Regions from separate parts of the Pseudomonas sp. Marseille-Q1929 genome, predicted to be linked through region 2. Evidence: predicted binding sites of a transcription regulator. Region 2 holds the regulator's gene; the other holds the start of a gene.
The links. Region 2 encodes sigma-54, which starts transcription at its own class of promoters, with help from an activator protein. Its sites were predicted from a motif close to ANTGGCATNNANNTTGCTNT; they were not measured.
Positions count from the first base shown of each region.

Region 1: a site for sigma-54 is predicted at 4,606-4,625, ahead of glnK (P-II family nitrogen regulator). Genes of this name have one in related genera too.

Region 1 covers NZ_JAFLWU010000002.1:269,503-275,546, reverse strand. Annotated here, with positions in the region: gene J1G37_RS04675 (DUF484 family protein) at 1-219, shown strand, start outside; gene xerC (tyrosine recombinase XerC) at 222-1,121, shown strand; gene J1G37_RS04665 (HAD-IA family hydrolase) at 1,118-1,813, shown strand; gene sutA (transcriptional regulator SutA) at 2,003-2,338, opposite strand; gene J1G37_RS04655 (ammonium transporter) at 2,687-4,024, opposite strand; gene glnK (P-II family nitrogen regulator) at 4,059-4,397, opposite strand; gene J1G37_RS04645 (accessory factor UbiK family protein) at 4,820-5,083, shown strand; partial or broken gene J1G37_RS04640 (YifB family Mg chelatase-like AAA ATPase) at 5,283-6,044, shown strand, end outside.
Region 2 covers NZ_JAFLWU010000001.1:522,300-528,343, forward strand. Annotated here, with positions in the region: gene J1G37_RS02380 (KpsF/GutQ family sugar-phosphate isomerase) at 1-107, shown strand, start outside; gene J1G37_RS02385 (HAD family hydrolase) at 108-632, shown strand; gene lptC (LPS export ABC transporter periplasmic protein LptC) at 641-1,213, shown strand; gene lptA (lipopolysaccharide transport periplasmic protein LptA) at 1,200-1,733, shown strand; gene lptB (LPS export ABC transporter ATP-binding protein) at 1,733-2,458, shown strand; gene J1G37_RS02405 (RNA polymerase factor sigma-54) at 2,645-4,138, shown strand; gene raiA (ribosome-associated translation inhibitor RaiA) at 4,214-4,519, shown strand; gene ptsN (PTS IIA-like nitrogen regulatory protein PtsN) at 4,532-4,996, shown strand; gene rapZ (RNase adapter RapZ) at 4,999-5,856, shown strand; gene J1G37_RS02425 (HPr family phosphocarrier protein) at 5,873-6,044, shown strand, end outside.

The sequences.
Region 1 (6,044 bases), on a different contig from region 2:
GAGCTGGACTTCCTCTTCGGTGCCGAACAGCGCCAGCAGATCGGCTCCACCGCCGTGGTCGCCCTCAGCCATCAAGGCCTGCATGGCGTGCTGGCCATCGCCAGCCGTGATCCGGCGCACTACAAAAGCTCGGTGGGCACGTTGTTCCTGACCTACATCGCCGAAGTGCTGGGCCGCGTCCTGCCACGTTTCACCACCGCCCTGCGCGCGGTGCGCTAGCCATGGAACGGCAACTGGACGCTTATTGCGCTCACCTGCGCAACGAGCGCCAGGTGTCGCCCCATACGCTGGAAGCCTACCGGCGGGACTTGAACAAGGTCCTGGCGTTCTGCGAAAAACAACAGATCAGCAGCTGGAAAGCCCTGGATATCCAGAGCCTGCGCAGCCTGGTCGCACGCCTGCACCAGGCCGGCCAATCGTCTCCCAGCCTGTCGCGCCTGCTGTCGGCGGTGCGCGGCCTCTATCACTACCTCAATCGTGAAGGCTTGTGTGACCACGACCCGGCCAACGGCCTGTCGCCGCCCAAGGGCGAACGGCGCCTGCCCAAGACCCTCGACACCGACCGCGCCCTGCAACTGCTGGATGGTGCGGTCGAAGATGACTTCCTCGCCCATCGTGACCAGGCGATCCTGGAGCTGTTCTATTCCTCGGGCCTGCGCCTGTCGGAGCTGACCGGCCTGAACCTGGATCAACTGGACCTGGCGGACGGCCTGGTGCAGGTACTCGGCAAGGGCAGCAAGACCCGCGTGTTGCCGGTGGGCCGCAAAGCCCGAGAAGCCTTGCAGCTGTGGCTGCCGCTGCGTCTGCTGACCAACCCGGCCGACGATGCGGTGTTTGTCAGCCAGCAGGGCCGGCGCCTGGGGCCGCGCGCCATCCAGTTGCGCGTCAAGGCCGCTGGCGAGCGCGAGCTGGGGCAGAACCTGCACCCGCACATGCTGCGGCACTCGTTTGCCAGCCACATGCTGGAGTCGTCCCAGGACCTGCGCGCCGTGCAGGAACTGCTCGGCCACGCCGACATCAAGACCACGCAGATCTATACCCATCTGGATTTCCAACACCTGGCAACGGTGTACGACAGCGCCCATCCACGGGCCAAACGCATCAAGGGCGGCGACTCATGAGTATCAAGCTGATCACCTTCGACCTGGACGACACACTCTGGGACAACGTACCCGTCATCATCAACGCCGAAGCATCGATGCGCGAATGGCTGGCCACCCATGCACCCAAGGTCGGCGAGTTGCCGCTAGCGCATTTCGCCAACCTGCGCCAGCAGGTGCTGGCGCGCGATCCCGAGCTGAAACACCGCATCAGCATCCTGCGCCAGCGGGTGTTGACCCACGCGTTTGAAGAAGCCGGTTATCCACAGCCCGAGGCCACGCAAATGGCCGATGTGTGCTTTGAAGCGTTCATCCATGCGCGCCATCAGCTCACCCCATTCCCTGAAGCCGAGCCGATGTTGCAAGCGCTGCGCCAGCACTTCCTGTTGGGGGTGATCACCAATGGCAATGCCGATGTGCAGCGCGTCGGGCTGGCCGATTACTTCCATTTTGCCCTGCGCGCCGAAGATATCGGCATTGCCAAGCCGGATGCGCGATTGTTCCAGGAGGCGATGAAGCGCGGTGGCGTGGAGGCCAGTGCGGCGGTGCATATTGGCGATCATCCGGGGGATGATATTGCCGGGGCGCAACAGGCGGGGCTGCGGGCGGTGTGGTTTAACCCGACGGGTAAGGTGTGGGATGGGGAAAAAAACCCTGATGCACAGATTCGCAACTTGGCTGAACTTCCAGCGCTCCTCAAAAGCTGGAATTAACACCGGGCCCAATGTGGGAGCTGGCTTGCCTGCGATAGCGGTGGGCCAGGCACCACAGGGCTAACTGACAGACCGCCATCGCAGGCAAGCCAGCTCCCACAGGGTATTGCTGTGCCCTGATGAGTTTGTTCCAGGCATGAAAAAGCCCGCAGCGACGGCGGGCTTTTTCTTACAAGCAGGTGGCTGACCTCAGATAGGTCGGCTGCCGTACTTGTTATCCGGCTTCTTCGGTGGATCAGCCACCACGTTGGCCTCGACTTCCTGCACTTTGCCGCCTTTAGCGAGGAATTCTTCCATCGCACGGGCCAACGCATCGCGCTCTTTGTTCTTGGCTTCAACGCTCGGCAGTTCGTCTACCGAAACAGCGGCCTTGGCCTTGCCTTTGGCTTTGGGTGCTGCGTCGCCGTCGCCACTGTCCTCGGCTTCATCGGCACCGTCGTCAACGGCTGCTGCGTCAAGACCTTCATCGGTCTCGTCGTCATCACCTACTTCGAGGTCGTCGTTTTCCAGATCATCGTCGCTCATGTTCTACCTCATGACTTGCGAAAAGCAGATTAGTTATAGCCCAGCTTCATCCTCTGTCGAGGCCGCCGGAAAAAAATCAACATCCACTGGATAACCAGTGGCTTATGCCCCATCACCGTAAGCGGTGGCGAGGACTTCACAAGCAGCGCCATGATCACGCTGCTCGCCCAGATAAATACAGTTTTGCGCCCATCGGCGCGCATTCTAGCGCGCTCTGGGAAAAAACAAAGTGCCGAATACGCCTACATGCCTGTAAGACATTCGCATGCAGGGACGCGCCGTGTGCTCTCTCTCACAAACACCAGACAAAAAAATGCCCGGCAAGCCGGGCATCTTTTTTCCGCGTACTTACAAGTTGTAGCCGCGTTCGTTGTGTTGCGCCAGGTCGAGGCCGACAGCCTCTTCCTCTTCGGTGACCCGCAGGCCCATGACCATGTCCAGCACCTTGAGGATGACGTAGGTCACGATCGCCGTGTAGATCACAGTGAAGCCGACGCCTTTGCACTGGATCCAGACCTGTGCAGCCACGTCAGTCACGGTGCCGAAGCCACCCAGGGCCGGAGCGGCGAATACACCGGTCAGGATCGCACCGACGATACCGCCGATACCGTGCACGCCGAATGCGTCCAGGGAGTCGTCGTAGCCCAGCTTGCGCTTGAGGCTGGTGGCGCAGAAGAAGCAGATCACACCGGCCACCAGGCCGATCACCAGGGCGCCCATCGGGCCAACGGTGCCAGCGGCCGGAGTGATTGCCACCAGGCCGGCTACCACGCCCGAGGCAATGCCCAGTGCGCTTGGCTTACCGTGGGTGATCCACTCGGCGAACATCCAGCCCAGCGCCGCCGCAGCGGTAGCGATCTGGGTAACCAGCATCGCCATGCCAGCAGTGCCGTTGGCCGCAGCGGCGGAACCGGCGTTGAAGCCGAACCAGCCGATCCACAGCATGGCTGCACCGATCAGGGTGTAACCGAGGTTGTGCGGCGCCATCGGGGTGGTCGGGAAGCCTTTACGCTTGCCGAGCACGATGCACGCCACCAGGCCAGCCACACCGGCGTTGATGTGCACCACGGTGCCGCCGGCGAAGTCCAGCACGCCCCAGTCCCACATCAGGCCACCGTTGCCGCTCCAGACCATGTGCGCAATCGGCGCATAGACCAGGGTGAACCAGATAGCCATGAAGATCAGCATCGCGGAGAACTTCATGCGCTCGGCGAACGCACCGACGATCAGTGCCGGAGTGATGATGGCGAAGGTCATCTGGAAGGTGATGAACACCGCTTCCGGGAACAACGCCGCAGGCCCGGTGATGCTGGCCGGGGTCACGCCCGCCAGGAACGCCTTGCCCATGCCGCCGAAGAAGGAGTTGAAGTTGACCACGCCCTGTTCCATACCGGTGGTATCGAACGCGATGCTATAGCCGTAGACAACCCACAGGATGCTGATCAGGCCAGTGATGGCGAAGCACTGCATCATCACCGACAGAATATTCTTGGAGCGGACCATGCCGCCGTAGAACAGCGCCAGGCCAGGGATGGTCATGAACAGCACCAGTGCGGTGGCGGTCAGCATCCAGGCGGTGTCGCCGGAGTTGAGGACTGGAGCAGCCACTTCGTCTGCCGCCATGGCCAGGCTTGGCATTACGATGGACAACAGGGCTCCGAGCCCTGCGAATTTACGCAGAGTCATATTGTTTTCTCCTGGGGCGTTGGGGTTTGGCGGCTTAGATTGCGTCGGTATCGGTTTCGCCGGTACGGATGCGAATAGCCTGTTCCAGATTGACCACGAAGATCTTGCCGTCACCGATCTTGCCGGTGTTGGCCGCCTTGGTTATCGCCTCGATAACCCGGTCAAGATCCTTGTCGTCAATGGCGACATCAATCTTCACCTTCGGCAGGAAATCGACCACGTATTCCGCGCCGCGATACAGCTCGGTGTGACCCTTCTGCCGACCGAAGCCTTTGACCTCAGTGACGGTAATGCCCTGCACGCCGATCTCGGACAACGACTCGCGTACATCGTCCAACTTGAACGGCTTGATGATGGCAGTGACTAGCTTCATGAAAACTCTCTCCCGAATTGGTGGACTTGCCCCAGGAAAACAAACCCGTCTCAAGTCTAAGCGCAGTGCCTGGCTTTGTAACGCGTCGTCGCGAAGGCAATTGCCTTTGTGACGCCAGCGATCCACTGGTGACGAAACCTGTACCCCTGATCCGTCGGCGCACTGCATTCGTCACAGCGACTGCATCAGTGCATGGGTCATGATCGTCTAAGCAGAAACCTTGCCAGCTCCGTAAAAATCACTGAAATCAGTCCTTTGCCCACGTTTGCCCAGCTGCGGGGTGTTTTGGCGACGGCAATGCGCACAAAAACAGTGCGTCGCTGTACGGCACGTTGCGCGAAAAGCGTGCGCTGGCGGCGCTAAAAAAGACTATAGACGCCGCGTGATACACTGCCGGCCAACAGTTTCTCGGAATATTTCCCATGCTCGCGCCCAAAGACCTCCTCGACGCCCTGAGCGGCCACGCCTCTCGCCTGTTCAGCGGCGAAACCCCGCTGCCCCGCAACGAAATCGAAAGCCAGTTCAAGGCGCTGCTGCAAAGCGGCTTCAGCAAGCTCGACCTGGTGAGCCGGGAAGAGTTTGACAGCCAGATGGTTGTGCTGGCCCGCACCCGTGCGCGGCTTGAGAGCCTGGAAGCGAAAGTCGCCGAACTGGAAGCGCGATTGACCCCGCCACCTGCTGAATAAACGCGATCCCTGTGGGAGCTGGCTTGCCTGCGATAGCGGTGTATCTGATACACCGCTATCGCAGGCAAGCCAGCTCCCACATTTGTTCTGTGTTGCTCTCTGGATACGTTCTGTAAAACCTCCCCCGCCTCGCTCTTCCCCACCTCGTCTACCCTTGAAAAACCCGCAGGAAGCGGCCTCTCCATTTCAAGGAACGATCATGTCCCTCGCCATCGTCCACAGCCGCGCCCAGGTCGGCGTCGAAGCCCCGGCGGTCACCGTCGAAGTGCATATGGCCAATGGTTTGCCGTCGCTCACCCTGGTGGGCCTGCCCGAAACCGCCGTCAAGGAAAGCAAGGACCGCGTACGCAGCGCCATCCTCAATAGCGCGCTGCAATACCCTGCCCGCCGTATCACCCTCAACCTCGCGCCCGCTGACCTGCCCAAGGACGGCGGGCGTTTTGACTTGGCGATTGCCCTGGGCATCCTGGCCGCCAGTGTGCAGGTGCCGGCGCTGATGCTTGATGAGGTGGAATGCCTGGGCGAACTGGCGCTGTCCGGCGCGGTACGTGCGGTGAAGGGTGTATTGCCAGCAGCATTGGCGGCACGCAAGGCCGGGCGCACCGTGATAGTGCCCAGGGCGAATGCCGAGGAAGCGTGCCTGGCGTCAGGCTTGAAGGTGATTGCGGTGGATCACCTGTTGCAGGTCGTGGCGCACCTGAACGGGCACCAGCCGATTGAGCCTTACAAGTCCGATGGCTTGCTGTACTTGAACAAGCCCTACCCGGACTTGAGCGAAGTGCAGGGCCAACTCGCGGCCAAGCGCGCGCTGTTGATTGCGGCAGCGGGTGCACACAACCTGCTGTTCAGCGGGCCTCCCGGAACGGGCAAGACCTTGCTCGCCAGCCGCCTGCCCGGCTTGTTGCCGCCACTGAGTGAGCAGGAAGCATTGGAAGTGGCGGCGATTCAATCCGTGGTCAGC
Region 2 (6,044 bases):
AAATCATGGAAGACCACAAGATCGGTGCGCTGGTGGTCGTTGATAGCAACGACTGCCCAATCGGCGCCCTGAACATGCACGACTTGCTGCGTGCGGGAGTGATGTAAATGACCAGCGACTTGCTGCAACGCGGCAAACACATCAAATTGGCGATTTTCGACGTGGACGGCGTGCTGACTGACGGCCGCCTGTACTTCCTCGAAGATGGCAGCGAATTCAAGACCTTCAACACTCTCGACGGCCAAGGCATCAAGATGCTGATGGCGGCGGGCGTGCAAACGGCAATTATCAGCGGCAGAAAAACCCCCGTTGTGGAACGCCGTGCACAAAACCTGGGGATTCCTCACCTGTATCAGGGCCGCGAGGATAAACTGGTGGTTCTGGACGAGCTTCTTGGCCAACTCAACCTAAGCTATGAGCAGGTCGCCTACTTGGGCGACGACTTGCCTGACCTGCCGGTGATCCGCCGGGTCGGCCTGGGCATGGCCGTCGCTAATGCGGCGGCGTTTGTTCGCGAGCACGCCCACGGCATCACCACCGCCCGCGGCGGTGAAGGTGCCGCCCGCGAGTTCTGCGAGCTGATCCTGCGTGCCCAAGGCAGCCTTGAAGCGGCCCACGCCGCCTACCTATAGAGCGTTTTATGCTGAGTAAAAAGATTCGCAACTTCCTGTTATTCGGGGTCATCGCCGCGCTGTTCCTGGCGGTGGGCTACTGGAATATCAGCCCGGAGCGCTTTCTCGACCAGCCTGTCGCGCAGGTTGATCAAGGCGCTATCGACTATTACGCCACCAATGCCTACAGCATCCAGTACCTGCCGGATGGCAAGGTGCAGTACGAGATCACCTCGGACAAGGTCGAGCATTTGAAGACCTCCGAAGTGACCCTGCTGACCAACCCGGACATGAACATCTACCGCGGCACCGAGTTTCCGTGGCACGTCACCAGCAAGCGTGGCGAGGTCAACCCGGACGGCACCGAAGTGGAACTGATCGATTCGGTACGCGTTGCGCGCACCGATGATAAAAACCGTGACACCGTGATTACCAGCAGTCGCATGACCGTATTCCCGCAGAAGCAATATGCGCAGACCGAGCAAGACGTTAGAATCGACGGCGCTGGCGGGGTATCGACTGGCAAGGGAATGAAAGCGTATTTGAAAGAAAGCAGGATACACCTGCTATCGAACGTAAGAGGACAGTATGAGGCTCGTTAAAACTCTCCCTATTTTGCTCAGTCTGGGCGCAGCACTGGGAAGCGTGAGCGCCTGGGCTCTGCCGAACGATAGCCAGCAACCGATCCACATTTCGGCTGACGATGCGCAACTGGACGACAAGCAAGGCGTCGCCACCTACACCGGCGGCGTAATCATCACCCAAGGCTCGATGAAGATCACCGGCAACACGGTGACCCTGACCCGTACCCCCAATGGCGACATTGATGTGGTGACCTCGGTGGGCAACCTGGCTTACTTCGAACAGAAGCAGTCGCCTACCGACACCGGCCCGATGAAGGGCTACGGCAAGACCATCCAGTACCACGCCCAGCAGAACCGCATTGTCCTGATCGACCAAGCCAAGGTGCTCAGCCCGGACGGCAACTCCACGGAAGGCGAGAAAATCACCTACGACACCGTGAAGCAGATCGCCAACGCCGGCCGCGCCAATGGCTCCAAGGTGACCGCACCACGTCCGCGTATCGACATGGTTATCCAGCCGAAGAAGAAGGCCGAGTAATGGCAACCCTGAAAGCCCAGCATCTGGCCAAGGCCTATAAAAGCCGGCAGGTCGTGCGTGACGTCAGCCTGTCGATCGACAGCGGCCAGATCGTCGGCTTGCTCGGCCCCAACGGCGCCGGCAAGACGACCTGCTTCTATATGATCGTCGGCCTGGTCCAGGCGGATCAGGGTCGCGTGCTGATCGACGACCTGGATGTGAGCCACCAGCCCATGCACGGTCGTGCACGCGCCGGTATCGGCTATCTTCCGCAGGAGGCGTCGATCTTCCGCAAACTGTCGGTAGCCGACAACATCATGGCGATTCTCGAGACCCGCAAGGAACTCGACCGTGACGGCCGTCGCAAGGAGCTGGAAAGCCTGCTGCAGGAGTTCCACATCAACCACATCCGCGACAACCTCGGCATGAGCTTGTCGGGTGGTGAGCGTCGTCGTGTGGAAATCGCCCGTGCCCTGGCTACCGCGCCGAAGTTCATCTTGCTGGATGAACCGTTTGCTGGTGTCGACCCGATCTCGGTCGGCGATATCAAGCAGATCATCCATCACCTCAAGGCGAAGGGCATCGGCGTACTGATCACCGACCACAACGTGCGTGAAACCCTCGATATCTGCGAGACCGCGTATATCGTCAACGATGGCCAACTGATCGCCGAAGGCGATTCAGCCACTATCCTGGCCAACGAACTGGTGAAGGAAGTGTACCTGGGTCACGAGTTCCGCCTGTAAACACCGTGGTGTCACGGCCTGTTTGCCAAGGTGCGCGGGAGTCAATAGGAACCTCCGGATTTTTATTGTTACCGCGCTCTAGGCAAAGCCCGCGATATCAGGCATATAATTTGCTTATGTTTGGCGCTCACGCGCCCTGTCGTGGATGGCGCATTGCGCCGGCGAATAAGGTGTTAAGCCCCTGCCATGAAACCATCGCTAGTCCTGAGAATGGGCCAGCAGCTGACGATGACACCGCAGCTGCAACAGGCCATCCGCCTGCTCCAATTGTCGACCCTGGACCTGCAACAGGAAATCCAGGAGGCCCTGGAGTCCAATCCGATGCTCGAACGCCAGGAAGAAGGCGACGACTTCGATAACGCAGACCCGCTGGCCGACAACATCGAGCAAAAACCCAACTCCGACGTGCAAGAACCTTCCTACCAGGAAACCGCCCCAACGGTGGATAACCTGGAAGAAGGCGAATGGAACGAACGCATTCCCAACGAGCTTCCCGTGGACACCGCCTGGGAAGACGTCTACCAGACCAGCGCCAGCAGCCTGCCCAGCAACGATGACGACGAGTGGGACTTCACCACCCGCACCTCCGCTGGCGAGAGCCTGCAGAGCCATCTGCTGTGGCAACTGAACCTCGCGCCGATGTCGGACACCGATCGCCTGATCGCCGTGACCCTGATCGACTGCATCAACAACCAGGGCTACCTGGACGAGACGCTAGAGGAGATCCTCGAAGCGTTCGACCCGGAGCTGGACATCGAACTGGACGAGATCGAAGCCGTCCTGCACCGCATCCAACAGTTCGAGCCCGCCGGTATCGGCGCCCGCACCCTCAGCGAATGCCTGCTGCTGCAATTGCGCCAACTGCCCGCCAAGACCCCTTGGCTCGCTGAAGCCCAACGCCTGGTCACGGATTACATCGACCTGCTGGGCAGCCGTGACTACAGCCAGCTGATGCGCCGCATGAAGCTCAAGGAAGACGACCTGCGCCAGGTCATCGAACTGGTGCAGAGCCTCAACCCGCGCCCAGGCTCGCAGATCGAGTCCAGCGAAGCCGAATATGTGGTCCCTGACGTGATCGTGCGCAAGGACAACGAGCGCTGGTTGGTGGAGCTGAATCAGGAATCGGTGCCACGCCTGCGGGTCAACCCGCAATACGCGGGCTTTGTGCGCCGTGCCGACACCAGCGCCGACAACACCTTCATGCGCAACCAGTTGCAGGAGGCCCGCTGGTTCATCAAGAGCCTGCAGAGCCGCAACGAAACCCTGATGAAGGTCGCGACCCAGATCGTCGAGCACCAGCGCGGCTTCCTGGAATACGGCGACGAAGCGATGAAACCGTTGGTGCTGCACGACATCGCCGAGGCGGTCGGCATGCACGAGTCGACGATTTCACGGGTGACCACGCAAAAATTCATGCATACCCCACGGGGTATTTATGAGCTGAAATACTTTTTCTCCAGCCACGTCAGCACCTCCGAAGGCGGCGAATGCTCGTCCACGGCGATCCGCGCGATCATCAAAAAACTGGTTGCCGCGGAAAATCAGAAAAAGCCATTGAGTGACAGTAAGATCGCTGGTTTACTGGAGGCACAAGGCATTCAGGTCGCCCGTCGAACCGTCGCCAAGTACCGCGAGTCCCTCGGGATCGCGCCTTCCAGCGAGCGTAAGCGTTTGATGTGACGGGCGGGCCACAGCGTTCCAGTGGTGGGTATTCCTGCCCACCGCTTTATGCACTGGCAACGAAGGAGAAGCTGTATGCAAGTCAACATCAGTGGACACCAACTGGAAGTGACCGAACCGCTGCGCGCCTATATCGGCGAAAAACTCAAAAGAATTGAGGGGCATTTCGACAAGATCACCAACGTGCAAGTCATCATGACTGTCGAAAAGCTGAAGCAGAAAATCGAAGCCACCTTGCGTATACCCGGCGGGGAAGTAGTCGCCAATGCCGAGCATTCAGATATGTATGCCGCCATTGACGACCTGACCGACAAGCTGGATCGCCAAATCAAAAAGCATAAGGAAAAGCAGCAGAGCCTTCTCCAGGGCACTGGCCGCTAACACTCCCCACCCATGATTCGACTTGAAACCATCCTGACCCCCGGCCGTTCCCTCGTGAACGCGCCGGGCGGCAGTAAAAAGAAAGCCCTCGAACAAATTGCCAACCTGATCAGCCGCGAAGTGCCTGACCTGGAGATGCAAGATGTGTACGAGGCTCTGATTGCCCGTGAAAAACTCGGTTCCACCGGTTTTGGCAACGGCATCGCCATTCCCCATTGCCGCCTCAAAAGCTGTGAGGCACCTGTCAGCGCCCTGCTGCACCTGGACGCTCCCATCGATTTCGACGCCATCGACGGCGCACCGGTTGACCTGCTGTTCGTTCTGCTGGTCCCGCAAGCCGCCACCGATGCTCACCTGGAACTGCTCCGTCAGATCGCCAGCATGCTCGACCGCAAGGAAGTACGCGACAAACTGCGCAGCGCCAGCAGCAACGAGGCGCTGTACCAGGTTGTCCTGGATGAACAGAACGGGCAGTAATCATGCGTTTGATCATCGTCAGCGGCCGCTCCGGCTCGGGTAAAAGCACCGCCCTCAACGTTCTTGAGGACAACGGCTTCTATTGCATCGACAACCTGCCCGCCGGCTTGCTGCCGGAGTTGGCGGAGCGGGCGCTGATCCACACCGAACTGGCGCAACCCCTGGTGGCCGTTTCGATCGATGCCCGCAACCTGCCCAGCCACCTTGAGCGGTTCCCGCAACTGCTTGAGGAAGTTCGCGCCAAGCACATTCATTGTGATGTGCTGTACCTGGACGCCGACGAAGAGACGCTGCTCAAGCGCTTTTCCGAAACCCGTCGACGCCATCCCCTCAGCAGCCCGCATCGTTCCCTGGCCGAAGCCATCGAGGACGAAACCAAATTACTGGGGCCGATCATCGACCTCGCCGACCTGAAAATAAACACCACCAGCCTCAACCTGTACCAGCTGCGCGACGCCATCAAGCTGCGCCTGCTGAACCAGCCGGAGCCTGGTACTGCGTTCCTGGTCGAGTCGTTTGGCTTCAAGCGTGGCATGCCGGTGGATGCCGACCTGGTGTTCGATGTGCGCTGCCTGCCGAATCCCTATTGGAAACCCGAGCTGCGTGAGCAGTCCGGGCTAGACCAGCCCGTGGCCGATTACCTGGCAGCGCAGCCGGATGTCGAAGAAATGTTCCAGGATATCTCCAGCTACCTGCTCAAATGGCTGCCGCGCTTTGCTGCAAGCAACCGGGCCTATGTCACCATCGCCATTGGCTGCACCGGCGGCCACCACCGCTCGGTCTACCTGACCGAACGCCTGGGCCAGGTGCTGCAACAAACCCTCAAGAACGTCCAGGTTCGCCACCGCGACCTTAGCTGAAAGGATCACCCCCGCGATGCCCGCTCTGGAAATTGAAATCATCAACAAGCTGGGCTTGCATGCCCGGGCTTCCGCGAAGTTCGTCGGCGTTGCCGGGCAGTTCCCTTGCCAAATCCGTGCGGGGCGCACCCCGGAATCCATGGTCGATGGCAAAAGCATCATGGCCATGATGATGCTGGCCGCCGGCA